4 regions of the Streptomyces flavovariabilis genome follow, and region 4 is predicted to be linked to each of the others. Evidence: riboswitches for the same ligand, from Rfam matches in the RefSeq annotation. Region 4 holds a riboswitch; each other region holds the start of a gene.
The links. A riboswitch is a leader RNA that binds a small molecule or an ion and turns the genes downstream of it on or off. The one in region 4 is predicted to bind cyclic di-AMP.
Positions count from the first base shown of each region.

Region 1 (6,945 bases), on a different contig from region 4:
CGGTCGGTGAGGTCCTTGACGTCGGCGATGCCCTGGATCTTCTTCGAACCGACCAGGTCCTTGATCTTGGCGATGACCTTCTCGGGGCCGACCGTGAAGGGCAGCTCCGTGACGACGAGACCCTTGCGGCGGGCCGTCACGGGCTCCACCGACACCGTCGCCCGGATCTTGAACGTGCCGCGGCCCGTCTCGTACGCGTCCCGGATGCCGGACAGGCCGACGATGCGGCCGCCGGTCGGCAGGTCGGGGCCGGGGACGTGCTTCATCAGGGCGTCGAGATCCGCGTTCGGGTACCGGATCAGGTGGCGGGCGGCGGCGATGACCTCGCGCAGGTTGTGCGGCGCCATGTTCGTGGCCATGCCGACGGCGATGCCCGAGGCGCCGTTGACCAGGAGGTTCGGGAAGGCGGCCGGCAGGGCCACCGGCTCCTGCTCCTGGCCGTCGTAGTTGGGATTGAAGTCGACGGTGTCCTCGTCGATCGACTCCGTCATCAGGCTCGTCGCCTCGGCCATCCGGCACTCGGTGTACCGCATGGCTGCCGGCGGGTCGTCGTTGCCGAGCGAGCCGAAGTTGCCGTGGCCGTCGACCAGGGGGACCCGCATCGAGAAGGGCTGGGCCATGCGCACGAGGGCGTCGTAGATCGACGCGTCGCCGTGCGGGTGCAGCTTGCCCATCACCTCGCCGACGACACGGGCGCACTTGACGTATCCGCGCTCGGGGCGCAGGCCCATCTCGCTCATCTGGTAGACGATGCGGCGGTGCACCGGCTTGAGGCCGTCGCGTGCGTCCGGCAGGGCGCGGGAGTAGATGACCGAGTACGCGTACTCGAGGAAGGAGCCCTGCATCTCGTCGACGACGTCGATGTCGAGGATCCGCTCCTCGTACGAGTCGTCGGGCGGCGGGGTCTTCGTGCTGCGGCGGGCCATCGCTGCCGGCTCCTCCTGTTACTGGTCGCTCGCCTACGGGGTGTTCATGCCGCTGACGAGAGGCCGACCGTGCTCAGCCCTTCGGGCCTGACACGCGCTCGTCCACTCGCCACCGACCGCCCCTGCGGCTCGCTCATGCTGCTGCGATCCGGATCTGACGCCGACCATTGTGGACCGCCGCACTGACAAGCGGCACCAGGACCCGGTCCGGGGCGGCCTCTGGCGCTGTCGGACCCAGGTCGCGGCCGGGAACTTCACCAGGGCTTCGCACGCTTGCATACAGTGGCAGGACCGGCAGGAATCCGCGGTCTGAACAACCGCTTCGCGATCGAAGGGACGTACATGCCCATGGGTCACACGGCCACAGCCCAGGCAGGCTCCGGGGGCCTGACAGCGACCGAGCACCGCCTGGCCAACGGCCTGCGCGTGGTGCTCTCCGAGGACCACCTGACCCCGGTCGCGGCGGTGTGCCTCTGGTACGACGTCGGCTCACGCCACGAAGTCAAGGGGCGCACCGGCCTGGCTCACCTTTTCGAGCACTTGATGTTCCAGGGATCCGCCCAGGTCAAGGGCAACGGCCACTTCGAGCTCGTCCAGGGCGCGGGCGGCTCGCTGAACGGCACGACCAGCTTCGAGCGGACCAACTACTTCGAGACCATGCCCACCCACCAGCTGGAGCTCGCCCTCTGGCTGGAGGCCGACCGCATGGGCTCGCTGCTGACCGCGCTCGACGACGAGTCGATGGAGAACCAGCGCGATGTCGTCAAGAACGAGCGCCGCCAGCGCTACGACAACGTCCCCTACGGCACCGCCTTCGAGAAGCTGACCGCCCTCGCCTACCCCGAGGGCCACCCTTACCACCACACCCCGATCGGCTCGATGGCCGACCTGGACGCGGCGACCCTGGAGGACGCCCGCGCGTTCTTCCGCACCTACTACGCGCCGAACAACGCCGTGCTCTCCGTGGTCGGCGACATCGACCCGGAGCAGACCCTCGCCTGGGTCGAGAAGTACTTCGGCTCCATCCCCGGTCACGACGGCAAGCCGGCCCCGCGCGACGGCTCGCTGCCGGAGACCATCGGCGAGCAGCTGCGCGAGGTCGTCGAGGAGGAGGTCCCGGCGCGCGCCCTGATGGCCGCCTACCGGCTTCCGCACGACGGCACGCGCGCGTGCGACGCGGCCGACCTCGCCCTCACCGTCCTCGGCGGCGGCGAGTCCTCCCGCCTCTACAACCGCCTCGTACGGCGCGACCGTACGGCCGTGGCCGCCGGCTTCGGCCTGCTGCGGCTCGCCGGGGCCCCCTCCCTGGGGTGGCTGGACGTGAAGACCTCCGGTGACGTGGAGGTTCCGGTCATCGAGACCGCCATCGACGAGGAGCTCGCCCGGTTCGCCGAGGAGGGCCCCACGGCCGAGGAGATGGAGCGCGCCCAGGCCCAGCTGGAGCGCGAGTGGCTGGACCGGCTCGGCACGGTCGCGGGCCGCGCCGACGAACTGTGCCGGTACGCCGTGCTGTTCGGCGACCCGCAGCTCGCCCTGACCGCCGTCCAGCGTGTGCTGGAGATCACGGCGGAGGAGGTCCAGGAGGTCGCCAAGGTCCGCCTGCGGCCCGACAACCGCGCGGTGCTCGTCTACGAGCCCGTCGCCGACGAGGACGCCACCGAGGACGCCGCAGCCGCGGCCACCGACGAGAACGAGGAGGCGGCCAAGTGACCGAGCTCGCCACGATGGACTTCCACCCCCGGCCGCAGGCGGGCGACGCCCGGCCGTGGGCGTTCCCGGCCCCCGAGCGCGGCACGCTCGACAACGGCCTGACGGTGCTGCGCTGCCACCGCCCCGGCCAGCAGGTCGTCGCCGTGGAGGTGCTGCTGGACGCCCCCCTGGACGCCGAGCCGGCCGGCCTCGACGGTGTGGCCACGATCATGGCCCGGGCCTTCTCCGAGGGCACCGACAAGCACTCCGCCGAGGAGTTCGCCGCCGAGCTGGAGCGTGCGGGCGCCACCCTCGACGCGCACGCCGACCACCCCGGCGTCCGGATCAGCCTGGAGGTGCCGGCCTCGCGGCTCGCCAAGGGGCTGAACCTGATCGCCGACGCCCTGAGGGCGCCCGCGTTCGCCGACAGCGAGGTCGAGCGGCTGGTGAACAACCGCCTCGACGAGATCCCGCACGAGCTGGCCAACCCCTCCCGCCGCGCCGCCAAGGAGCTCTCCAAGGAGCTGTTCCCGACGGGCTCGCGCATGTCGCGGCCCCGGCAGGGCAGTGAGGAGACGGTCGCCACGATCGACTCCGCGGCCGTACGCGGCTTCTACGAGAAGCACGTCCGCCCCGCCACGGCCACCGCCGTGGTCGTCGGCGACCTCACCGGCATCGACCTCGACGCCCTGCTCGGGGACACGCTGGGTGCCTGGACGGGCTCCTCGGCCGAGCCGCGCCCCGTGCCGCCGGTGACCGCCGACGACACCGGCCGGGTCGTCATCGTGGACCGCCCCGGCGCCGTCCAGACGCAGCTGCTGATCGGCCGGGTCGGCCCGGACCGGCACGACCGCGTGTGGCCCGCCCAGGTGCTCGGCACGTACTGCCTCGGCGGCACCCTCACCTCCCGCCTGGACCGCGTCCTGCGTGAGGAGAAGGGCTACACCTACGGCGTGCGGGCGTTCGGCCAGGTCCTCAGGTCCACCCCGGACGGCACGGGTGCCGCCATGCTCGCCATCAGCGGTTCCGTCGACACGCCCAATACCGGCCCCGCCCTGCAGGACCTCTGGACGGTGCTGCGCACCCTCGCGGCCGAGGGGCTGACCGAAGCCGAACGGGACGTCGCCGTGCAGAACCTGGTGGGCGTGGCCCCGCTGAAGTACGAGACGGCGGCGGCCGTCGCGAGCACGCTGGCCGACCAGGTCGAGCAGCACCTGCCCGACGACTACCAGGCCACGCTGTACCGGCAGCTCGCCGCGACCGGAACCGTGGAGGCCACCGCCGCGGCCGTGAGCGCCTTCCCGGTGGACCGTCTGGTGACCGTCCTCGTCGGTGACGCGGCGCAGATCAAGGCGCCTGTCGAGGCTCTGGGCATCGGCGAAGTCACCGTCGTCGCCGCCGAGTAGCGGCACGCGCGCGCAGGGGCCCTGGTTGTCTTCTGAGGCACCAGGGCCCCTTTATGCCCGAATCGATACGGATGTTGCCTGTCTGCCCTGTGGGATGCGCTACAAAAGCCGGGATCCGTTTGGGAATTGAAAGTGGCGCCGCTTAGCGTCATCCGGGCTGTTCGTCAGGCAGTGCGCCGCACCCGCGGCACCGGACAGTCATCGCCGAGTCCCCGTACGGCGCGAGCCAGGGGAGCCGGGGACCCACCGCAGTCCCTGGGGTGAATCGGACGCCCGCGCGAGCCGCGAGGGAGTCCGTAGGAGACCTTCCTGCTCCGAACCCGTCAGCTAACCCGGTAGGCGAGAAGGAAGGAAAGGACCAGCCACCACATGGCGTTCACTCGCGCCACCGGGAAGCACCGTCGTCCCAGCAGGATCCAGCGCGGCACCGCCCGTGCGGCGGGCGTCGCGGCCCTCGCCACCACCGGCGTGATCGGCACCGTGGCGGCCCCTGCGGCCTTCGCCGCCGAGCCCGGCGCCGAGCAGACGGGCCTCACTCCGGTCGTCACCATGGGCGACACCGCGGCCCAGCAGATCGACGCCCAAGCCGTCGCGCAGCAGCAGGCCGCCGAGGAGGCCGCCGCCAAGCGGAAGGCCGAGGAGGCCGCCCGCAAGCGCGCCGCGGAGCTGGCCGAGAGGGCCAAGGAGGCGGCCGAGAAGGCCCGCGAGGCCAAGGAGCGCGCCGCCCGCGAGGCCGAGCGCAAGCGTCTCAACACCTTCGTGTCCCCGATCTCCGGCTCGTACGTCTCCACCGGTTACAAGGCCGGCAGCGGCCTGTGGTCCTCCGGCAGCCACACCGGTGTCGACTTCCACGCCGCCACCGGCACCTCTGTCCACGCGGTCGGCGCGGGCACCGTCGTCGAGGCCGGCTGGGGCGGCTCCTACGGCAATCAGATCGTGATCAAGATGAACGACGGGACGTACACCCAGTACGGCCACCTGTCCTCCACCAGCGTCTCGGTGGGCCAGCAGGTCACCCCCGGCCAGCAGATCGGCCTGTCCGGCGCGACCGGCAACGTCACCGGGCCGCACCTGCACTTCGAGGCCCGCACGAGCCCCGAGTACGGCTCGGACATCGACCCGGTCGCCTACCTCCGCTCGCACGGCGTCAACCTCTGACCGGAACCCCTCCGCTCTCCCCGCAGCCCCGTCTCCCCGAGCCGGGGCTTTCGGTGTTTACGGCGGCAGGCTGTCCAAAAAATATCCATGGATTCCCGCCTGCCGTCGGAAATTCCGGCTCATTGCAATAGAGTCACGGAACACGCGCCGCTCGTCGGCGTTTCACGGGGATTAAGCGGAGGTCGGTCATGCGTATTCCCGCGCACTCGGTGTGCACGGCCATCCGGGACGACATCGTCGCCGGTGCCCACCCGCGTGGCAGTCGGCTCACCGAAGAACTCCTCGCGCGCCGCTACGGCGTCTCGCGGGTCCCTGTCCGGGAGGCCCTGCGCACACTGGAGGCCGAGGGCTTCGTGGTGACCCGGCGGCATGCGGGCGCGTGTGTGGCCGAACCCACCGAGCAGGAGGCCGCCGACCTGCTGGAGATGCGCATGCTGCTGGAGCCGCTCGGAGCGGCCCGCGCCGCCCAGCGCCGCACCGAGTCGCATCTGAAGGTGCTGCGCGGCCTGGTCCGGCTGGGCCAGGAGCGGGCCCGCCGGGGGAACAGCGAGGACCTGCGCTCTCTCGGCGGCTGGTTCCACGAGACGCTCGCCCAGGCCTCCGGCAGTCCCGCGCTGACCTCGGTGCTCACCCAGCTCCGACACAAGATCGCGTGGATGTACGCCGTGGACGCGCCGGTCAGTCCGGTGGAGTCCTGGACGGAGCACGGCGCGATCGTGGACGCGGTGGCGCGCGGGGACAGTGAGCGAGCGCGGGCGGTCACGGCGATGCACACCGAGCGCGCGACGGGCGCGCACCGTCTGCGTCTCGGCTCCGCCGGGGAGCGCGCCGACCGTGTGAGGAACTCGCAACATCCCGTAAACACGGCGGGCCTGCGGCATTAACACGGCAGCCGTATACAAAGGGAGCGACTAATTCCCGGGTGCCTGTTTTCGATGCCCGGAATTTCCGCTGTCCGGAATCGGGAAATTCCCGTCCTGTGCCGACCGGGAATGGCGAAGGGCCCGCCCGGTGAATTCGGACGAGCCCTTCGCTGTGCGCCGGTCGGGCGCTCGGGAAATCAGACGGTCTCGGGCAGTTCCTCGAGACCCTCGGAGACCAGCTTCGCCAGCCGGTCCAGGGCGGCGTCCGCGCCCTCGGCGTCGGAGGCGAGGACGATCTCCTCGCCACCCTGGGCGCCGAGGCCCAGGACGGCCAGCATCGAGGCCGCGTTGACGGGGTTGCCGTCTGCCTTGGCGATCGTCACCGGGACGCCTGCGGCCGTGGCGGCTCGGACGAAGATGGAGGCGGGGCGGGCGTGGAGACCCTCGGCCCAGCCGACGTTGACGCGGCGCTCAGCCATGTGTTGCTGCCCTTCGGTGTTCAGGGTTGTCTAGACCAGTTTCCCATATCGTGAAGCTGCGCCGGGAGCAGTCCTCGAAGACCACCCCGGGGTGCCGTCGGATCGCGGCCTCGACCCGACTGACGCCCTCCACAGACTGCCTCGCGCCGTTGTCAGGCGCTAGCCGTACTCTGGGGCCCATGCAGACCTCGCCGGACCGGCACGAGTATCCCGCCCACTGGGAAGCCGACGTGGTGCTGCGCGACGGGGGTACCGCGCGCATCCGGCCCATCACCGTTGATGACGCCGATCGCCTGGTCAGCTTCTACGAGCAGGTCTCCGACGAGTCGAAGTACTACCGCTTCTTCGCGCCGTACCCTCGCCTGTCCGCCAAGGACGTCCACCGCTTCACGCACCACGACTTTGTGGACCGGGTGGGACTCGC
Region 1 is NZ_JNXD01000005.1:228,964-235,908, reverse strand. It holds gene IO24_RS0111780 (DNA gyrase/topoisomerase IV subunit A) at 1-926, opposite strand, end outside; gene IO24_RS0111775 (M16 family metallopeptidase) at 1,269-2,636, shown strand; gene IO24_RS0111770 (M16 family metallopeptidase) at 2,633-4,021, shown strand; cyclic di-AMP (ydaO/yuaA leader) riboswitch at 4,214-4,377, shown strand; gene IO24_RS0111765 (M23 family metallopeptidase) at 4,391-5,179, shown strand; gene IO24_RS0111760 (GntR family transcriptional regulator) at 5,368-6,063, shown strand; gene IO24_RS0111755 (HPr family phosphocarrier protein) at 6,240-6,521, opposite strand; gene IO24_RS0111750 (bifunctional acetate--CoA ligase family protein/GNAT family N-acetyltransferase) at 6,701-6,945, shown strand, end outside.
Region 1: another riboswitch for cyclic di-AMP. It lies ahead of IO24_RS0111765 (M23 family metallopeptidase); the one in region 4 lies ahead of IO24_RS0112905 (M23 family metallopeptidase).

Region 2 (6,945 bases), on a different contig from region 4:
TCGGGACGCTCCACAACTCGGCCGCGTACATGGGGATGCGCTTCGGCGGGGTGCTGCTGGGCAACGGCAGCAAGCCCGGTGACGTGCTGACCGACGACGCGGCACTGACCCGCGCCAAGACCTTCTTCGAGCAGGAGGCACCGCTCGCCCGGTTCCTGTACGAGGACCGGGCGCGCTAGGCCGTGATGTCCTTCGCCGTGAAGCGCGCCCAGGCCGCCGACCCGAACACCGCCGCGTACAGGGCCTGGAGGCCGAGGTTCTTCGCCAGGTCGTCCCAGTACACCGGCTCGCGCAGGAGATCGGCGAAGGAGAGCCAGTAGTGGGAGAAGAAGTAGGGGTGGAGGGCGTGCAGTTGCGGGATCTGGTCGAGGATCTGGACCGTGATCAGCAGGCCGACGGTGGTGGCCATCGCCGCGATGCCACTGCCCGTCAGGGTCGAGACGAACAGGCCGAGCGCGGCGACGCCGATCAGTGACGCGGCGACGGCCAGAGCGATCAGCAGGGCTCTGCCCACGCCCTCGGCGAAGCCGATCCGCGTACCGGAGATGGTCGTCAGATCCCCCAGCGGGAAGAGCAGCGCGCCGACCGTCAGCGCCGAGACGGCGACCACGAGCGTGGCGGCCAGGCAGAAGAGGAGGACCGCCGCGTACTTGGTGAGCAGCAGGCGGCTGCGGCCGGCCGGGGCGACCAGGAGATAGCGGAGCGTGCCGGAGCCGGCCTCCCCGGCGATCGCGTCGCCCGCGACGACACCGACCGCCATCGGCAGGAAGAACGGGAGCGTGGCGGCCAGGGCGGTGAAGACGAGGAACAGGCCGTTGTTGGTGATCTGCGAGATGAAGGCCGGTCCTCCGCCGGCCCCGCCGCCGGGCGACGAGCCGTCACCTGTCTCGATCTTGACGGCGATGCCGACCAGGATCGGTACGCCCGCCAGCACGGCCAGCAGCGCGAGCGTGCGCCAGCGCCGGAAGGTGGTGACGAGCTCGTTGCGCAGCAGCCCGAAGGTCCACAGCGGGCTCACCGGCCTCACGGATTCCACGACTTCAGCCCGCGACATCGAAGCCCTCCCCCGTCAGCGCCACGAACGCGTCCTCCAGCGAGGCCCGTTCGACCGTGAAGCCGCGCACCCGGACCCCGGCCGTCACCAGCGCGGCGTTCATCTCGGCCAGGTCGCGGTCCGGTGGTTCGCCGGTCACCCGGTCGTCGGACACGACCACGTCGCCGACGCCCTGCTCCTTCAGCACCCGGGCCGCCTCGGCCGGGTCAGGTGTGGTCACCACCAGCCGGCCGCGCGCCCCGGCGGACAGCTCGGCGACCGGGCCCTGCGTGATCAGCCGGCCCTGCGCCATCACGGCCGCATGCGTGCAGACCTGCTCGATCTCGTCGAGGAGGTGGGAGGAGAGGAAGACGGTCGTGCCGTCCGAGGCCAGTTCCCTGACGAGGGTGCGGATCTCGCGCATGCCCTGCGGGTCGAGGCCGTTGGTGGGCTCGTCCAGCACGAGCAGCCGGCGCGGCTGGAGCAGGGCGGCCGCGAGGCCGAGGCGCTGTTTCATGCCCAGGGAGTACGCCTTGGCCTTCTTGCCCGCGGCGGCCGTCAGGCCCACCCGGTCCAGGGCCGAGGCGACCCGGGCCCGCCGGGTGCGCGGGTCGGCGGCCGGATCGGCGCTGTCGTAGCGGGTCAGGTTGTCGCGGCCCGAGAGGAAGCCGTAGAGGGCCGGGCCCTCGATGAGGGCTCCGACGTGCGGCAGCACGGCGCGGGTGGCCCGGGGCATGGGCTGCCCGAGCACCCGGGCCGTGCCGGAGGTGGGCTCGATGAGGCCCATCAGCATGCGGATGGTGGTGGTCTTGCCGGAGCCGTTGGGGCCGAGGAAGCCGAAGACGCTGCCCGTCGGCACGGTCAGGTCGAGACCGTCGACGGCGAGCTGTCCGCCGCGGTAGCGCTTGGTGAGCGCGCGGGTGGCGATGACCGGTTCCCCGGCTTCGGCCCGCGTGTCCCGCTGCTCCGGTTCCGTGGCGGACACATCGCCCATCGGCTTCCTCGTTCTGTCGACGCCCCGTACGCGTGCGGGACTTACTTCCCGGCGTCGGCCGCCTTCACGAGCGCGTCCTTGGTGACCAGGCCCGCGTAGACCTTGCCGTCGTCCGTGATGAGGGCGTTGACCAGGCGGGTCGAGAAGACCGTGCCCGAGCCGAACTTGCCGTGGACCTTGTCGCCGAGCGAGTCCATGAAGCCGCCGAGGTCACCGCCGGTCCCGCCGGAGGGTACGCCCTCGCCGCCGGTGTCGAAGGTGGCTATGGCGTTCCAGCCCTCGCCGATGGTCTTCATTCCGTCGAGGCCGGCGAGGCCCTTGCCGGAGTCCTCGCCGCCCTTCGGAGCGTGGCCCGGCGCCTCACCCAAGTCGAAGGCCTTGCCGGGTGCCTTGCGCGGAGTCTCGCCCGAGGCCTTGTGGGCGTCCTTCTCCTCGGTGACCTTCGCACCCTTGGGCGGGGTGAAGTCGAAGGTCGAGGCGGCCGGCCTGGCGAAGCTGACCTTCGTGAAGCCCGCGTCGACGACGGCCGCGCCGCCGCTCGCCGGGGTCAGCGTGAACTTCAGCGGCATGCCGGTCTTCGCGTCCACGGCCACCGTGATCGCACCGACCGTCGAGCCGGACTGCTTCGGCTTGACGACCAGCTTGTAGGCGTCCCGGCCGGCGACCTGGGCGGTGCCGTCCACGGTCACGGACGTCGTGTCGTCGACCGCCTTCAGGGCCTCCTCGGCGAAGTCCTTCGGCATGGTCGGCGGCTGCTGGTCCTTCCCGCGCTCCGGGCTCTCGGAGGAGGTGCCGTGGTAGACCTCGTTGGACTTGCTGTCGTAGCCCCAGACGTCCTTGCCGTTGTGGATGAGGCTGTACTCGGCGGCGTTCTCCAGCAGGGACAGCTTCTGCCGGTCCGGGCCGTCGGCGGCGACGCGCAGGGTGTGCGTGCCGGAGGCCAGTTCGGTGAGCTTGGCCGTCGGGTCGGCGGAGGAGCCGCCCTCGCCCTGGCCCGCGGCGCCGGACAGCAGGCCGGATTCCAGGCCGCCGAGGTTCGGCAGGCCGAGGTCGGTGCTGATCTTCACCGTGCCGGAGAGCTGCTCGACGTCGGACTTGGCCATCTTCTCGATGAGCTGCTGTGCGGTGATCTTCGGGAGGTCGGGGTCGCCGGAGTCGGCGAGTGCGGGGACCAGCCCGATCGTCGCGGCCGCCACCCCGATCACCGTGACCGGGACGATGTACCGTGCGGCTGTGCGCCGCCCGGAGCGCTGCTCGTCGACCTCTCCGGCGGTCGTGCTGTCGTCGGATGCGTACGGTGCCATGTGTGCCCTACCTCCATGGTCGGCGGCGGCTGTCCGTGCCGTGCACGCACTCGTCCCTGAGCCGCCATTCTCACCCGAACAGGTGAGGAGTGGTGTTTTCCGTGGTGTCCATCTGACCAAATCGGCCAGGGAGATACGTCAGACCCCGGACTCAACTCCATGTACTGCTGGGGTATGACATGGAAGGGCGGCTTCTCCCCCGACCCGTAGGGGTCGGACGGGAAAGAGGTGCTAGCCGGCCCGGTGCACCACCGCGTCGCACAGCTCCAGGAGCGCCGTCTTCGCGGTGCACTCCGGCAGGGGCGCCAGCGCCGAACGGGCGTCCTGGGCGTAGCGGACGGTGTCCCGCCGGGCCTGCTCCAGTGCCGGGTGGGCGCGCAGCAGGCGCAGGGCCTCGGCGTGCCGTTCGTCGTCGGTGAGGTCGGAGTCGAGCAGCTCGCACAGGGCGATGTCCTCGGCGAGCCCGAGCCGGGCCGCCCGCTCGCGCAGCCGCAGCACAGGCAGCGTGGAGATGCCCTCGCGCAGGTCGGTGCCGGGGGTCTTGCCGGACTCGTGGGAGTCGGAGGCGATGTCCAGGACGTCGTCCGCGAGCTGGAAGGCGACGCCGAGCCGCTCGCCGTACTGGGTCAGGACGTGTACGACCGTCTCGTCGGCGCCGGACATCATCGCGCCGAACCGGCACGACACGGCGACCAGCGAGCCGGTCTTGCCGCCCAGCACGTCCAGGTAGTGCCCGACGGGGTCGCGGCCGTCCTGCGGTCCGGCCGTCTCCAGGATCTGGCCGGTCACCAGCCGCTCGAACGCCTCGGCCTGCACCCGAACGGCCTCCGGGCCGAGGTCGGCCAGGATGTGCGAGGCGCGGGCGAAGAGGAAGTCGCCGGTGAGGACCGCGACGGAGTTGCCCCAGCGGGCGTTCGCGCTCGCGACGCCGCGGCGCACGGCGGCCTCGTCCATCACGTCGTCGTGGTACAGCGTGGCGAGGTGGGTCAGCTCCACGACGACGGCCGACGGCACGATCCCGGGTGCGTACCGGTCACCGAACTGGGCGGAGAGCATCACGAGCAGCGGGCGGAACCGCTTGCCGCCGGCCCGCACCAGGTGCTGGGCGGCCTCCGTGATGAAGGGCACCTCGCTCTTGGTGGCCTCGAGCAAGCCTTCCTCGACAGCCGCCATTCCGGCCTGGACATCGGCTTCCAGAGCCTGGTCCCGCACGCTCAGCCCGAACGGCCCGACGTCGGTCACGAGGGGTCTCCTGTCTGCTGTGTCTGCCGGTGATTATGCGGATTGTCGATAGGTCGCTGCCCTCACTCGAGTCAGCGTATCCGGTCACGTTTCGATCACCGCCAGCGCCCGTGGTTACAGGCCGGGCGGTATCCGATCACGACCGTTATGTTTTCGATCAACCCATAAGAACAGATATTTATCGACTTACACAAATCTAGCGAAGTATGCACGATTTGCCGTGATAGATCAGCGAATTCCTCTTGGTGGAAATTGCCCTATGGACTCGTGATCAGTGAGTTGAATCACTTACCCCCCTTTTCCACCCCACCTCCACCACGGCCCCTACCGCCTTCCCACTCACGCCAGTTGAGCCTTGGCTCCCGCAAAGGATCAAGCGACCCAAACACCCCCGACCAAGGTCAACCGCGCGATATGTGACTGAGGTGCTTGTTCCCGACATGTGCTCTCGCATACGTTCCGGGCCTGTCCGGCGGACGCCTAATCCTGCCGCCGCCCGGACACCCCACCGGAACCGACTCACTCACGCAGGGCAGGAGCGGGGGACCCAGGTAAGTCGCCGGTCCGCACAGCGGCACGGCTCGGGGTGAAGCCGCGCACGGCACACAGCGCCGTACGCGGCCGGGCACCTCCCGGCCCGAACCCGACAGCTCACCTCGCAGGCGCCGGAGAGGAACATCGCCATGGCCGGACGAGGCAAGCACCGTCGCCCCAGAACCAACCCGCTGACCCGAGGCTTCATCGCCGCCGGAACCGGCGGAGCCGCACTCACCCTTCCGCTCCTCGGCGCCACCCACGCGAGCGCCGCCGAGCCCCAGAGCGCCCCCGCCGCCGCACAGTCCGTGCCGCAGGCGGCCCAGCCCGCCAAGCCCCTGACGTACACCGTGACCAAGGGCGACTCGCTCGCCCGCATCGCGGACAAGTACGACGTCCCGGGCGGCTGGAAGCAGCTCTACAAGGACAACCGCGCCGCCGTCGGCGACGACCCGAAGCTCATCCACCCGGGTCTGAAGCTGACGGTGAAGGCCACCAAGACGGACGCCGCGAAGAAGACGGCGACCAAGTCGTCCGCCCCCGCCAAGCCCGCCGGCGGTGTCGCCCAGGCCACCCAGGCCTCCGCGAAGACCTACGCCGACAACCTGGACGGGTGGATCCGCGAGGCGCTGGACATCATGGCGCAGAAGGGGATCCCCGGGTCCTACGACGGCATCCACCGCAACATCATGCGCGAGTCGTCCGGCAACCCCCAGGCGATCAACAACTGGGACTCCAACGCCGCCAAGGGCACCCCGTCCAAGGGCCTCCTCCAGACCATCGACCCGACCTTCCAGGCCTACCACGTGGACGGCACGTCGTGGGACCCGTACGACCCCGTCGCCAACATCACCGCGGCCTGCAACTACGCGGCCGACCGCTACGGCTCGATCGACAACGTCAACGGCCCGTACTGAGCCGTCCCGCCCAGCAGTCGCTCGAGGACGACGGCGATGCCGTCGTCCTCGTTCGACAGGGTGACCTCGTCGGCCACGGCCTTGAGTTCGGGATGGGCGTTGGCCATCGCGACGCCGTGGCCGGCCCAGTCGAACATCGGGATGTCGTTGGGCATGTCGCCGAAGGCGATGGTGTCCGCCGGCCGCAGCCCCAGATGCTCGGCGGCCAGTGCCAGGCCCGTCGCCTTGGTGATCCCGCACGGCTGGAGCTCGACCGTGCCGGGCCCCGACATCGTCACCGTCGCCAGTGAGCCGACCACCGAGCGGGCCGTCGCCGCCAACTCGTCGTCCGACAGATGGGGATGCCGCAGCAGCACCTTGCTGATGGGCTCGCCCCACAGCTCGTCGCGCCGGTCGACCCGGACGGCGGGCAGGGTCGGGTGCGGCATCAGATAGCCCGGCTCGATCAGCGTGAGCCCGTCGACCCCGTCCTGGTCGACCGCCGCGTACACCTGCCCCACCTCGGCCTCGATCTTGCCGAGGGCGGTCTCGGCCAGCTCCCTGTCCAGCGTGATGGACCACAGCAGCCGGTCCGCGCCGGCGTCGTACACCTGCGCGCCCTGCCCGCACACCGCGAGCCCCGTGCATCCGAGGTCGTCCAGGAGCGGCCGCACTCTCGGCGCCGGCCGGCCCGTCACCACGAGGTGCTGGGCACCGGCGTCCGCCACCCGCGCGAGCGCGGCGAGAGACCGGTCGGAGAGGGTGTCGTCGCCGCGCAGCAGCGTCCCGTCCAGATCGGTGGCGATGAGTGAATATGCGATGGGTGCGGCCATGATCAGAGAATACGGACAGTGCGCCCCTTCGTTTCATCGCACCACGGACGCCGATTGCCCGGTTGAAGGCCTCTGCACCGGTTGGCAACAACATGCTCCGCTACCTACC
Region 2 is NZ_JNXD01000020.1:174,424-181,368, reverse strand. It holds gene IO24_RS0130350 (flavodoxin family protein) at 1-179, shown strand, start outside; gene IO24_RS0130345 (ABC transporter permease) at 176-1,054, opposite strand; gene IO24_RS0130340 (ABC transporter ATP-binding protein) at 1,041-2,027, opposite strand; gene IO24_RS0130335 (LolA family protein) at 2,069-3,331, opposite strand; gene IO24_RS0130330 (polyprenyl synthetase family protein) at 3,563-4,573, opposite strand; cyclic di-AMP (ydaO/yuaA leader) riboswitch at 5,084-5,253, shown strand; gene IO24_RS0130325 (transglycosylase SLT domain-containing protein) at 5,257-6,024, shown strand; gene IO24_RS0130320 (Cof-type HAD-IIB family hydrolase) at 5,988-6,836, opposite strand.
Region 2: another riboswitch for cyclic di-AMP. It lies ahead of IO24_RS0130325 (transglycosylase SLT domain-containing protein); the one in region 4 lies ahead of IO24_RS0112905 (M23 family metallopeptidase).

Region 3 (6,945 bases), on a different contig from region 4:
ATCAGCGCGAGCACGAGCAGCGTGACGGTGGTCGTGCGCAGGGCGCCGGTGTTCTCCTCGTTCCACAGATACAGGCGTGCGCTGTCGGCGCTGAGGAGTTTCGCCCCGGCCAGTGACGAGACGGCGAGGGCGCCGGCCGCGAGCCAGTGGTCGCCGCGGCCCTCCTCCACCTGCCGGGGCTGGAAGCGGAACAGGGCGAAGCCGTAGAGCGCGAGGCCCAGCCAGAACAGCACCAGGGCCGCGTGGGCGAGCCAGGCCGCCGCCTCGGCCGCGGCGAGCGTGGCGCCGAGCACGGCGAGCCCCTGGGTGGCCACACAGCGCAGGAACACCGTTCCGCGCCGCCCCCTGTCCTCCACGGTGAGCAGCACCGCCCAGAGCAGCAGGGCGAGAGCCAGCAGCGCCCCGGCGAGGGAGTGCCGGCCGGCCGCGGAGAAGCCGGTGCCGAGGACGGCGGCCGCCGCCACGGTGGTGAGCGCGGCCGGCGTCTCCGCCCGCCATCCGCCGGGCGCCCGCCGGGCGAGGCCCGCGGCCGCCGCCGGCCAGGCCGCGCAGGCCGGGACGAGAGCGATGCGGGAGAGGACCTCGTGGCCCGCCGAGTCGAGACCGACCGACACGATGCCGGTCGCCAGCGCATAGGTCGCCCACCAGGCGGCAAACGGAGAGGGACCGGACATAGCGCCGATGCTAGAGAGCGCCGCACGCGTTACGAGAGGGGCACGCGCGCGTGCCCCTCAAAATCGCAACGAGACCGCTCAGGCCGGGCGTACCACGCTGTGGATCGCCGACTCGCCGTCGTAGTAGATCGACTCCTCGCGCACATACGTGCCGGGCTTCGGGGCGTGGATCATCATGCCGTTGCCGATGTAGACCCCGACGTGGGTGACATCGTCGTAGAAGAAGACCAGGTCACCGGGCTGGGCCTGGGAGAGCGGGACCGTGGTGCCCGCGTTCACCTGGTCGTAGGTCGTGCGCGGCAGGGTGACGCCCGCGGCCTTCCAGGCGGCCTGGGTGAGGCCCGAGCAGTCGTAGGAGCCGGGGCCGACGGCGCCCCACACGTACGGCTTGCCGATCTGGGCGCGGGCGAAGGCGAGCGCCTTCTCGGCCTTGGTGGCGTACGAGGAGTCGGCCGGGGGCGTCGAGGAGGACGAGCCGGTGCCGGACGACCCCGACGACGATGATCCGCTGTCCTGCTGCCGGGCGGCCTCGTCCTGCGCCCGCTGCTGCGCGGCCTGCTGCCGGGCCAGCTCGTCGGCCTTGCGGGCGGCCTCCTCCCGCTTCTCCTTCTCGATCGCCGCGAGCCGGGCCTTCTCCTCGGCGGTCAGCTTCGACATCAGCTCGCGCGCGTCGGCGAGCTTGCGCTGGACGGTGGCCTTCGCCGTCTTCAGGTCGCCCTGCGAGTCGGTGAGCGTCTCGAGGCTCTCGGTGGCCTCCTGGCGCTTCTCCATCGTCTCGGACTGCTGCGTGACGTAGTCGTCGACCGCGACCTTCTGACGGCCCGTCATCCGGTCCATCAACTGGGTCTGGTCGAAGTAGTCCTGCGGGGTGTCGGCGAGCAGGAACGTCGCCGTGTCCGGGGCGGCGACGCCGGTGCGGTACTGGGCGGAGGCGAAGGAACCCAGCTGCTCGCGCGCCTCGTTGAGCTTCTGGGTGCGCTGGGCGACGTCGTCGAGGAGGGCGTCGGCGCGCTTGCGCTGCTTCGCGGTCTTCTCCTTGGCCGCGTTGTACTTGTCGGTCGCCGACTCGGCCTGGCGGTACAGGTCGTCGACCTTCTTCTCGACTTCCTCCAGGCTGGGCTTGTCGTCGGCCTCGGGGGCGGCGTTGGCCGACTGGGACAGCAGGGCCACGGACGTGAGGGCCGCCGTTGCGAGGGCGGGGGTCCGTATGCCTGCCACGCGCGTACCCGTAGGACGCGACTTGCGGTGCGACGCCAAGGGAGGCGACTCCTTCCATGTTCCGCCTACCGGGTTAGCTGTCGGGTTCGGGCGGGTGGTTCGGAAGGTTTGCCCTACGGCCTTCTCCGCGCAGGGAGTCGGGCCGATTCACCCCAGGTTCACGGTTGGGTCCCCGGCTCCGGCTGCCGCTGCGGCACGCCGGACTCGGCGGAGGCCGCGCGGCCCGGCGACGTTCGCCGGTGGGGGTCATGCGGCCTGGTCGCACCGTAGCCAATTCGTGTGGCCTCTGTGAAGGTTGATGGGTGATATGCCCGATACATTTTCGTGACCTTGCTCATGAGCATTGCAGAGGGTGAACAATCGAGGGGGGTTGGTCCTGGAAGATGCATGAATGCGGGGGCTGTAGCAGGGCGTGATCAGGTGGTCATGGACGGCGACAATGCGCCGCCCGGCGGGCGGCGTGATCCCTGGCGCGGGGCGATGTTCTCAGGGCGGCGGCGGGCTGTCAGTGGGGCGCCCTAGACTCGGAGAGCGATGAGCAGCCTCTTTGACGACAGCTTCCTGGCGAACCTCCAGGCCCAGCGGGGCCCCGCGGACGAGCCCCCGCCGCCACCCGAGGACGAGCACGTACCGGAGCCGATTCCGGACGATCTGTTCGGCGGGAAGTTCGACGCGCCCCCGGACCGGGACGCCTACTACCGGGACGGCGCCCCGCGCCCGGTGGTGGACACCGCCGCCCTCCTGCAGGGGCTGAACGACAACCAGCGCGCCGCCGTCGTCCACTCCGGCTCCCCGCTGCTCATCGTGGCCGGCGCCGGCTCCGGCAAGACCCGGGTGCTCACGCACCGCATCGCCCACCTCCTCGCCGAGCGGGACGTGCACCCGGGCCAGATCCTCGCGATCACCTTCACCAACAAGGCCGCCGGCGAGATGAAGGAGCGCGTCGAGCAGCTCGTGGGCCCGCGCGCCAACGCCATGTGGGTCATGACGTTCCACAGTGCGTGCGTGCGCATCCTCCGCCGGGAGAGCAAGAAGCTCGGCTTCACGTCCTCCTTCTCGATCTACGACGCCGCCGACTCCAAGCGCCTGATGGCCCTGGTCTGCCGCGACCTGGACCTCGACCCCAAGCGCTTCCCGCCGAAGTCCTTCAGCGCCAAGATCAGCAACCTGAAGAACGAGCTGATCGACGAGGAGGACTTCGCCGCCCAGGCCGCCGACGGTTTCGAGAAGACCCTCGCCCAGGCCTACGCGATGTACCAGTCACGGCTGCGCGAGGCGAACGCCCTCGACTTCGACGACCTGATCATGACGACGGTCAATCTCCTGCGCGCCTTCCCGGACGTCGCAGAGCACTACCGCCGCCGCTTCCGGCACGTCCTCGTGGACGAGTACCAGGACACCAACCACGCCCAGTACGCCCTCGTGCGGGAACTCGTCGGCACCTTCGAGCATCCCGTCGACGTACCGCCCGAGGCCGAGGTCCCGCCCGCCGAGCTGTGCGTGGTGGGTGACGCCGACCAGTCGATCTACGCCTTCCGTGGCGCGACGATCCGCAACATCCTCCAGTTCGAGGAGGACTACCCGGACGCGACGACGATCCTGCTCGAGCAGAACTACCGCTCCACCCAGACGATCCTCAGCGCGGCCAACGCGGTCATCGAGCGCAACGAGTCCCGCCGCCCCAAGAACCTGTGGACCAACGCGGGCGCGGGCGCCACGATCACCGGCTACGTCGCCGACACCGAGCACGACGAGGCGCAGTTCGTCGCCGACGAGATAGACCGCCTCACGGACGCGGGCGAGGCCAAGGCCGGCGACGTCGCCGTCTTCTACCGCACCAACGCCCAGTCCCGTGTCTTCGAAGAAATCTTCATCCGCGTCGGCCTGCCCTACAAGGTCGTCGGCGGTGTCCGCTTCTACGAGCGCAAGGAGGTCCGGGACGTCCTGGCCTACCTGCGCGTGCTGGCCAACCCGGAGGACTCGGTGCCGCTGCGCCGGATCCTCAACGTCCCCAAGCGGGGCATCGGCGACCGCGCCGAGGCGATGATCGACGCCCTGTCCCAGCGGGAGAAGATCAGCTTCCCGCAGGCGCTCAAGCGCGTCGACGAGGCGTACGGCATGGCCGCGCGCTCCACCAACGCCGTCAAGCGGTTCAACACGCTGATGGAGGACCTCCGCACCATCGTCGAGTCCGGCGCCGGACCGGCCACGGTGCTGGAGGCCGTCCTGGAGCGCACCGGGTACCTCGCCGAGCTGCAGGCCTCCACCGACCCGCAGGATGAGACCCGGATCGAGAACCTCCAGGAACTCGCCGCCGTCGCCATGGAGTTCGAGCAGGAGCGCGGCGAGGGGGAGCAGAGCACCCTGTCCGAGTTCCTCGAACAGGTCGCGCTGGTCGCCGACTCCGACCAGATCCCCGACGAGGAGGACGGCGACGGCGTCATCACGCTGATGACCCTGCACACCGCCAAGGGCCTGGAGTTCCCCGTCGTCTTCCTCACCGGCATGGAGGACGGCGTCTTCCCGCACATGCGCGCCCTCGGGCAGGCCAAGGAGCTGGAGGAGGAGCGGCGCCTGGCCTACGTCGGCATCACGCGCGCACGGGAGCGGCTGTATCTGACGCGGTCCACGCTGCGCAGCGCCTGGGGCCAGCCGTCGTACAACCCGCCCTCCCGGTTCCTGGAGGAGATCCCGCCGACCCACCTGGAGTGGAAGCGGACGGGAGCGACCTCGCCCGCGTCCTCCGGGCCGGTCTCGGCGGTGGCGGCCTCGCTGTCCTCGTCCCGCTCACGCTCGTCGGCGTCGGGAGCCTCCGGTTTCGCCACGCGCCGCTCCTCCGAGAAGCCGGTGGTGTCCCTGGCCGTCGGGGACCGGGTCACGCACGACCAGTTCGGGCTCGGGACCGTCGTCGCGGTCAAGGGGACGGGCGGGAACGCCGAGGCGACGATCGACTTCGGCGAGACCAAGCCGAAGCGGCTGCTGCTGCGGTACGCGCCGGTGGAGAAGCTGTAGTTCTGTGAGGTGAGCCCCGGACGGCACGGGAAGGAAGACCGGTCGCCGGTTGAGGCTTACGGAGGTGACAACGCCCGAGGCCATACGCGACGCTCGTCGACATGGAGATCAGAACGGGTACGCGGGGCGATGTGGAACAGATCGCGGCGCTTCACGCGGAGAGTTGGCGTACGGCGTATGCGGGGATCATGCCGAGTAGTTTCTTGAGCGGCCCCCTGCTCGAGGACCGGCTGGCGCTATGGCACGGACGAATTCTGGAGCCGCAGCCGGCTGCAGGACTGTTCGTGGCCGTGAGCGGAGGCGAGATGGACGGTTTCGCGTACCTCGTTCCGCGCCCCGACGGCCGCATCCTTCTCGACAACTTGCATGCCCGGCCAGGCCGTACGGGTTCCGGCATCGGCGGCCGACTGCTCCGGCACGCTCTCGCGTGGGCTGCCGCCGAGCATCCCGGGCGGGATGTCTGTCTGGAGGTACTGCGCGCCAACACACACGCCATTGCCTTCTACGAGCGACACGGCGCTCTGCGTACCGACGAGCGCGTCTGCCTGTTCGAGCAGGGCTTTGCACTGCCCGAGTTCGAGTACACCTGGGCGGCCGGGTCCGTGCCTATGGCTTCGGGCCCGTTGTCACAGTAATCGCGTCCCACATCAGGAGCGATGGGCGTTACGCCGGGTCGACGCCGTGGCTGCGCAGCCACGGGAGCGGGTCGATCGCCGATCCGCCGGCCGGGCGCACCTCGAAGTGCAGGTGCGGGCCGGTGGAGTTGCCGGAGTTGCCGGAGCGGGCGATGGGATCGCCGGCCTTCACGGTCGTACCGGAGGGGACCGTGTAGGTGGAGAGATGGCAGTACCACGTCTCCGTGCCGTCCTTCGCGGTCACGATCATCATGTTGCCGTACGCGCTGTTCCACTGCGTGCGCACGGTGCCGTCGGTCGCGGCCATCACGGTCGTGCCGTACGAGACGGGGAAGTCGATGCCTGTGTGCAGGGACATCCAGTTGATGCCGGACTGGCCGTAGTAGGCGCTGAGTCCGTGCCGCGCGACCGGCAGGGCGAACTTGGGGCGCAGCCGCTCCTTGCGGGCCGCCTCCTCCGCCGCGCGCTTCTTCTCGGCCGCCTGCTGGGCCTTGAGGTCGATGCGCTCCTGCGTACGGCTGGCCCGGTCGGCGAAGTCGTCGGCGCCGGCGGCGAGGCTCTGCAGCTGTGTGTCCAGCCTGTTGTTGGCGGCGGCCGGCTTGACCGGCTGCGCGTCCGCCGCGGTCGTCTGCGCCTCCGCGGCACTGTCTTCGGCGAAACTGCCGACGGAGGCGGCGGCGATCCCGGCGACACCCATCACGCACGCCGACGGCACCGCGATGGTCATCAGTGCCGAGCGCTTGGGGGGCGTACGGCGGCGGGAACGGGACCCGGCGCGTGAGGCCGCTCGGGAGGACGGTGCGGCAGCGACGTCCTCCTGACCGTCCAGGAGCGGGGCAACGACGGGCAGTTCACCGGTGGCGGCCGGCTCCCCGCCGTCCGCGGCGGGGTCGTGGTAGCCGGCCCCGTCGGATGCGTGGTACGTGACCTGGTCGAACGTCGCGGTCTCGTGCTGGTCGATGGTTTCGGCGGGGTGCTCGTACGCCTCGGGAGCCGGTGCGGCGGTGCCGTCGGAGTTCCACTGCGTGGCGTCGTAGGCACCCGTGTCGAACGTCTGCGTGCCCCATTCCCACTGCTGGGTGTGGTCGGCGGGGTTGCCGGACTGGTCGGGCTGGAGCCAGGAACCGGCCTCCCACTGGCCGGTGGCCTCGGGAGACGGGGCCTGGGACGGGATGACCGGCATCGGCTGCTGCTCGGCCGTCCAGGAAGTCGTGTCGTAGACGCCGGTGTCGTAGGCGGCGTGGTGCTGGGCCGCGTACGCGTCGTAGTGCACGTTCTCGTGCGTGCCGGTGGGCCAGTGGCCGGTGTCGTAGGTTCCCGTGTCCTGGCCGCTGCCCGGCATGTCCCCGAAGAGGGGGTCGGTCGCGAAGCTCGCGGTGGCGTGCCCGGTGGCATCGAAACCGGTG
Region 3 is NZ_JNXD01000002.1:443,931-450,875, reverse strand. It holds gene IO24_RS0107045 (SLAC1 family transporter) at 1-674, opposite strand, end outside; gene IO24_RS0107040 (C40 family peptidase) at 753-1,931, opposite strand; cyclic di-AMP (ydaO/yuaA leader) riboswitch at 1,940-2,112, opposite strand; gene pcrA (DNA helicase PcrA) at 2,427-4,904, shown strand; gene IO24_RS0107030 (GNAT family N-acetyltransferase) at 5,006-5,539, shown strand; gene IO24_RS0107025 (M23 family metallopeptidase) at 5,568-6,945, opposite strand, start outside.
Region 3: another riboswitch for cyclic di-AMP. It lies ahead of IO24_RS0107040 (C40 family peptidase); the one in region 4 lies ahead of IO24_RS0112905 (M23 family metallopeptidase).

Region 4 (6,945 bases):
TGCGGAACAGCACTCCCTGGCGCAGCCGCCGTCCGTCCACGGTCGGAAGTCCGCCCACGTCACGGAAGTTGCGCACTCCGGCCAGCTCGGGCTCGGTCGACGGGACCTGCTGTGTCACGAGGGCTCCTCCCCTTCGGCGCCGCCGGCGCGGCTCGTCGGCGGGCGTCACTCGACGATACGACATGCCTGCCTGGGGCAATGAGTTGTCCACAGGCGTTGCCCGGAGCCCCCGCGGCCCTTGATGATGTTGCCGCCTGGTCGCACCTGGTCGGGCTTGTTCGAATCTGTGAGGGCATGATGCTGGACATCTCCGAAGACGGTCGTACGTGGGTGCTCTCCGGCCCGGCCAGCAGCTACGCCGTCCATGTCACCGAACGGGGCGAGCTGCTGCACCTGCACTGGGGTCCCCGGATCGGCCTCGCCGACGCCGAGGCCCTCGCCGTCCGGCCGCTGCCGGACTACTGGCCCTTCGAGTCCCCGCTCGACGGACGCGAGGAGTACCCGGTCGAGGGCGGCCCCCGTTTCGTCCGCCCCGCCCTGTCCGTGCGCACGGCCGAGCGGCGCGGCACCGAGTGGATCTTCGAGGGGCACGACACCGAGGACGACGAGCTGCGGCTCCGGTTCCGCGACGGCGACCTGGCCGTCACGCTGCACTACCGGATGCGCCCCTCGACGGACGTCGTCGAGCGCTGGGTCACCCTGGACAACCGGGGTCCGGCCGTCGAGCTGCTGCGCGCCGACTCCGCGACCTGGACCCTGCCCGACCGTGACGCCTGGCGGCTGTCCCAGCTGCACGGCCGCTGGGGCGCCGAGTCCCGACTGACGCGCTCTGCCCTCACCCACGGCGAGAAGGTCATCGGCAGCCGCCGCGGCCACACCTCCCACCAGCACCTGCCGTGGGTCGCCCTGGACACCGACGCCACCGAGGAGCACGGCGAGGTCTACGGCTGCGCCCTCGGCTGGTCCGGGTCCTGGCGCATCGCCGTGGCCCAGCTCCCGGACGCGCGCGTGCAGATCACCGGCGGAGCCGGCTACGACGACTCGGGCCTGCTCACGCTGGGCACGGGGGAGTCGTACACGACCCCCCTCTTCGCCGGGCTCTGGAGCGACGGCGGCTTCGGCGGGGCGAGCCGCGCCTGGCACGCCTACCAGCGGGCGTACGTGATCCCGGACGCCGGGCAGGACCGGCCGGTGCTGTTCAACTCCTGGGAGGCCACCGAGTTCGACATCTCCGAGGAGCAGCAGCGGGCGCTCGCCGAGCGGGCCGCCGCCATGGGCGTGGAGCTGTTCGTGGTCGACGACGGCTGGTTCGGGGCGCGCATCAGCGACCGGGCCGGGCTCGGCGACTGGAGCCCCAACCCCGACCGCTTCCCGGGCGGGCTGAAGCCGCTCGCCGATCACGTGCACGGCCTCGGCATGCAGTTCGGGATCTGGGTCGAGCCCGAGATGGTGAACCCGGACAGCGACCTGTACCGCGCACACCCCGACTGGGTGCAGTACCAACCAGGACGAAAGCGGACGGAGTTCCGCAATCAGCTCGTACTGAACCTCGCCCGCGAGGATGTCCGGGAGTACCTGTGGGAGCAGCTCGACGGGCTCCTCGCCGGCGCGCCGATCGACTACGTCAAGTGGGACTTCAACCGCTGCTTCACCGACGCCGGCTGGCCGGACGACCCCTACCCGCAGCGGTTGTGGATCGACCACGTGCGCGGCCTGTACGCCCTGCTGGACCGGCTGCGGGCGGCCCATCCGGGCGTGGCCTTCGAGTCCTGCTCGGGCGGCGGCGGCCGGATCGATCTGGGTGTGCTGAGCCGCACGGACCAGGTGTGGACCTCCGACAACACCGACCCGCTCGACCGGCTCGCCATCCAGCACGGCTTCAGCCAGATCCATCCGGCCCGGGTCATGGCCGCCTGGGTCACCGACAGCCCGAACGCCATGCTCAACCACCGGGCCAGCTCCCTGAAGTTCCGGTTCGTCAGCGCCATGGCCGGGGTGCTCGGGGTCGGCGGCGACCTCACGAAGTGGACGCAGGGGGAGCTCGCCGAGGCGGGGGAGTGGGTGGCTCTCTACAAGGAGATCCGGCCCGTGGTGCAGCGCGGCGACCTGTACCGGCTGCGGCCCCCGGAGGGCGGACCGAGCGCCGTGCAGTACACCCTCGGCGACGAGACCGTCGTCCTCGCCTGGCTCCAGGCGCAGCGCTACGGCGAGCCCGTGCCGGCACTCCGGTTGCGCGCCCTCGACCCGACCGCATCGTACGAATGCCTCGAAACGGGCGAAGTTCACCGAGGGGCCGTGCTGCTTCATCACGGACTGCGGGTCGGCCTGAGCGGGGATCTGGACGCCGCGGTCGTCCGCCTTAAGCGGAAGTAGCCGTTCTGTCCGAATAAAGCGCTTCGGTCGCTAAGGGATAACGTGCCCCGATCGTAAAGGAGATGAGGTCGGGGTGCGTGACCATCGTCATATTCGTGACGATGCGTTGTCGCCATGCTCACGTAATTCCGGCATTGTGCAGGGCCATTGAGGAAAGCGGGAGATCGGTAATCCACGCTCGGTGACGGCGCAGGTGCCGGCGCGTCAAGAAAAACACCGTCACGGGCAACCGCAAGCTTGTCCCATTGCGTCTTGGTCGCTTACGTTCCACACCAATCCGGACGGACGCCTAATCCTGCCGCCGCCCGGAGCCCCACACACTGACCCGACGTACGGCAGGAGCGGGGGACCCACAGGTAAGACGCCTGTTCCGGTTCCCGGAACGGCTTGGGGTTAAGCCGCGCCCCGGCGCGGCCGGGCATCTCCAGCCCGCACCCGACAGCTCACCTCGCAGGCGACGGAGAGGAATTCGCCATGCCCGCGAAGGGTAAGCACCGCCGCCCCAAAACCCAGCGTTTCACCCGCTCCATCGCCGTCGCCGGAACCGGCGGGGCCGCCCTCGCCCTGCCGCTCATGGGGGCCGCCGGCGCCCACGCCGCCACCCCGCAGTCGGCTCCGGAGAAGGCCGCCCAGTCCGCTCCGGCGGCCGAGAAGAAGGCCGCCGAAAAGGCCACCGGTGCCCGCACGTACAGCGTGCGGGCCGGCGACTACCTCGCCAAGATCGCCGACGACCAGAACGTCAGCGGCGGCTGGAAGAAGCTCTACGCGGACAACCGTGACGCCGTCGGCTCCGACCCGTCGCTGATCCACCCGGGCCTCAAGCTGTCGATCGGCAAGAAGGCGGCGAGCGCGCCGAAGCCCTCGGCCCCGTCCGCGCCGAAGGCCTCGGCCCCGAAGCAGTCCGCCGCCGAGTCGGCCCCGAAGGCGGAGACCGCCGCGAAGCCGGCTGCCGCCGCCAAGCCGGCCGCCGAGAGCAACTCCAGTGGCTATGCCCTCCCGGTGGACGGTGCCACCGTCGGCACGCCTTACCGCATGTCCGGCAGCATGTGGTCCAGCGGTTACCACACCGGTGTCGACTTCGTCGTCCCGACCGGCACCTCCCTCAAGGCGGTCGGCGCGGGCACGGTCGTCTCCGCCGGCTGGGGCGGCGCCTACGGCAACCAGGTCGTCATCAAGCTCGACGACGGCCACTACGCCCAGTACGCCCACCTGTCCCAGCTCTCCGTCTCGGCCGGCCAGAGCGTGACCGCCGGGCAGCAGGTCGGCCTGTCGGGCGCGACCGGCAACGTGACCGGACCGCACCTGCACTTCGAGATCCGCACCACGCCGGACTACGGCTCGGACGTGGACCCGGTCGCCTTCCTGCGCTCGCACGGCGTCTCCGTCGGCTGACCGGCCGCACGACCGCCTGCCTGACACGCGACCGAAGGCCGGACCCCGATCCCCGGGTCCGGCCTTCGGTGTGTGCGTGCCGCTGACCGCCCCAAGGGATCGACAGGCGGCGGCAGTTGGGACAGAGTGACCCCGTCCGGAGTGCAAGCGCTTTCCCGAGCCTTCCCGGCGGATCCCGAGGAGTTGTGTCACCGTGCCGACCACCCGCAGAGCCTTCGGAGCCCTGGCCGCCGGGGCCGCCCTGGCGGCCCTCGCCCCCACGTCCGCCGCGCACGCCGCGCCCCGTCACCGCCGCCTCATCGCCCACGACGACTTCTGTCACGGCCTCGGGCAGTGGGTCACCGAACTCCAGGACGGCGGCACCGTCACCGCCTCCCGCGGCATCCTGGAGATCGACGTACCGAGCGGCGCGACCGTGTGGTTCAGGCGGCGGCTCGCAGGGCCGTACCTCCTCGAGTACACCGCCACTCCCGTCTCCGAGGGCGGGGTCAACGACCGGGTCTCGGACCTCAACAACTTCTGGAACGCGACCGACGTCCGCTCCCCGGGTGACCTCTTCGCGACGCCGCGTGGCGGCGCCCTCGACGAGTACGATCACCTCACGACGTACTACGCGGGCTACGGCGCCAACCACAACACCACGACCCGGCTGCGCCGTTACGTCGGCGAGCCCGGCGTCCGCCCGCTGGTCTTCGACTACACCGAGCCGTTGCTGGTCCCGGGCGAGCCGAACCGGGTCCGGATCGTCTCCGACGGCTCGACGGTCCAATGGTGGAACAACGGACGGCTCGTCTTCGACCACACCGATCCGCAGCCCTACACGAGCGGGCACTTCGCCTTCCGGACCGTCTGGAGCCATTTCCGGATCAGTGGATTCCGGGTCTGGCGGCTCACTCCGAAACATCCATGACAAGCGGTGTATTCCGGAGTTGGCGAACACTTTAGGAGTGGCTTATCTCACCGCCCGTCAACCCTTTCCTACGGTCGCGTAGGTCACATTCGAAGGTGAATCATGAGCTGTTGTGGCAGACGATTCGAAGAGTGACAGCAGAGCAGTGATCGGGTCGTACGTGGCGGTGGGGGACAGCTTCACCGAGGGCGTCGGTGATCCCGGCCCCGACGGGGCGTTCGTCGGCTGGGCCGACCGGTTCGCCGTGCTTCTCGCCGACCGCAGGCCCGAGGGCGACTTCCGGTACACCAATCTCGCCGTACGCGGAAGGCTCCTCGACCAGATCGTGGCGGACCAGGTTCCGCGGGCCGTCGACATGGCCCCGGACCTCGTCTCGTTCTGCGCGGGGGGCAACGACATCATCCGGCCCGGCACCGACCCGGACGAAGTGGCCGAGCGCTTCGAGCGGGCCCTGGCCCGGCTCACCGCCGTGTCCGGCACAGTCATGGTGACGACCGGGTTCGACACCCGTGGCGTGCCCGTGCTCAAGCACCTGCGCGGCAAGATCGCCACGTACAACGGACATGTCCGGGCCATCGCCGACCGGTACGGCTGCCCGGTGCTCGACCTGTGGTCCCTGCGCAGTGTGCGGGACCGCAGGGCCTGGGACGCCGACCGGCTGCACCTGTCGCCCGAGGGGCACACGCGCGTGGCGCTCCGCGCGGGCCAGGTCCTCGGCCTCGACGTGCCGGCCGACCCCGAGCAGGAGTGGCCTCCGCTGCCCCCGCGCGGCGCGCTCCACGTGCGGCGGGACAACGTCGCCTGGGCGCGCGAGTTCCTGGTGCCGTGGATCGGGCGCCGGCTGCGCGGGGAGTCGTCGGGCGACCATGTGACGGCCAAGGGGGCGCTGTCGCCGGACGACATCAGGATGCGGATCGCACCGGTGGCGTGAGAGCGGCTCCCGCGCCTGCGGGCCGTGCCGGACACCGGCACGGCCCGCAGGCGTCGCAGCCGTGGCCTCCAGGAGCCGTCGGAAACCCCCTAGGTGGCCAGCCGCTCTTCCTCCAGGCCCAGTTCACGGACGAGCGTTTCCTCCACCCACTCCTGGGCCCGCGCTCGCGGCACCGCCCCGGCGTAGGACGTCAGCTGGACGGCGAGGCCGTCGAGGAGGGCGGTGAGACGGAGGGCCGTGCCCTGTGGGTCCGGACAGCGGAACTCGCCGGCGGCCACGCCCTCCGCGATGACCTCGGCGAGGGCCGCCTTCCACTGCCGGTCGAGGTCCTGGGCCACCCCCCGCAGCGTGGGGTCGCGCAGCGCCGCCGCCCAGCCCTCGATCCACAGCCGCCAGCCCTTGGCCTGCCCGGTCGGGGCGTACCACCGTACGGCCGACCGCAGCCGGCGCAGCGCCGGTGCACGGCGGCCGAGCAGCTTGCGCAGATGCGCCAGGTCGCCCTCCGCCGCGTGCCGGAACGCGGCGGCGACCAACTGCTCCTTCGTCGAGAAGTGGTAGAGGACCAGCGCGTTGCTCACGCCCAGCGCGGAGGCCACGTCGGCGATTCTGACCGCCGCCACACCCCTCGCCTCGATCTGCTCGATGGCGGCCCGCAGCAGATCCCCGCGCCGCTCGGCCACACTCAACCGGACTCTCGTCACGCCGTCACCCTACCCACCCGCCTCCCACCCCCTGACGGGGCGTTTCAGCCTGTCCGGCACGGTCCGCGACGGCAGTCGGTGAGGCGGTGGGCGCCTCACCGGAACCAGCCGAACCGCTCCGCGATCAGCGGCAGCCGGTCCGCCGCGATCGCGTGGGCGGCGGCCCTCGGTGTCGTCCCGTCGGCCTGCGCGCGGGCCAGCATCCGCTCGACCAGGACCCGCATCGAGCGGCGGGTGTACGCGAACGCCTCCTCGGCGTCGGCGCCGATGTCCCCGAACAGCGTCCACCACCACCAGGCGTTCGTCCCGGAGTTGACCACGACGTCCGGCAGCACGGTCACCCCGCGCGCGGCCAGCAGCAGCTCCGCCTCCGGCCGTACGGGCATGTTGGCGGCCTCCACGACCCAGCGGGCGGTGATCCGCTCCTGGTTCCCGGCGTCGACCGCGTACGACACGGCGGCCGGCACCAGCACGTCCGCGTCGGCCGCCAGCCAGGCGTCGCCCGGCAGTTCGCGGTCGCCGGGGCGCAGCGCGCAGCGGTCCACCGTGCCGTGGGCGTCCCGCGCGGCGAGCAGCGCCTCGACGTCGAGCCCCGCCCGGTTGACGATCGTGCCCTTGAGATCGGCGACGGCCACGAC
Region 4 is NZ_JNXD01000006.1:153,406-160,350, forward strand. It holds gene IO24_RS0112895 (tyrosine-protein phosphatase) at 1-118, opposite strand, end outside; gene IO24_RS0112900 (alpha-galactosidase) at 298-2,373, shown strand; cyclic di-AMP (ydaO/yuaA leader) riboswitch at 2,689-2,843, shown strand; gene IO24_RS0112905 (M23 family metallopeptidase) at 2,848-3,765, shown strand; gene IO24_RS0112910 (DUF6250 domain-containing protein) at 3,959-4,675, shown strand; gene IO24_RS0112915 (SGNH/GDSL hydrolase family protein) at 4,821-5,606, shown strand; gene IO24_RS0112920 (TetR/AcrR family transcriptional regulator) at 5,696-6,307, opposite strand; gene IO24_RS0112925 (Glu/Leu/Phe/Val dehydrogenase dimerization domain-containing protein) at 6,403-6,945, opposite strand, start outside.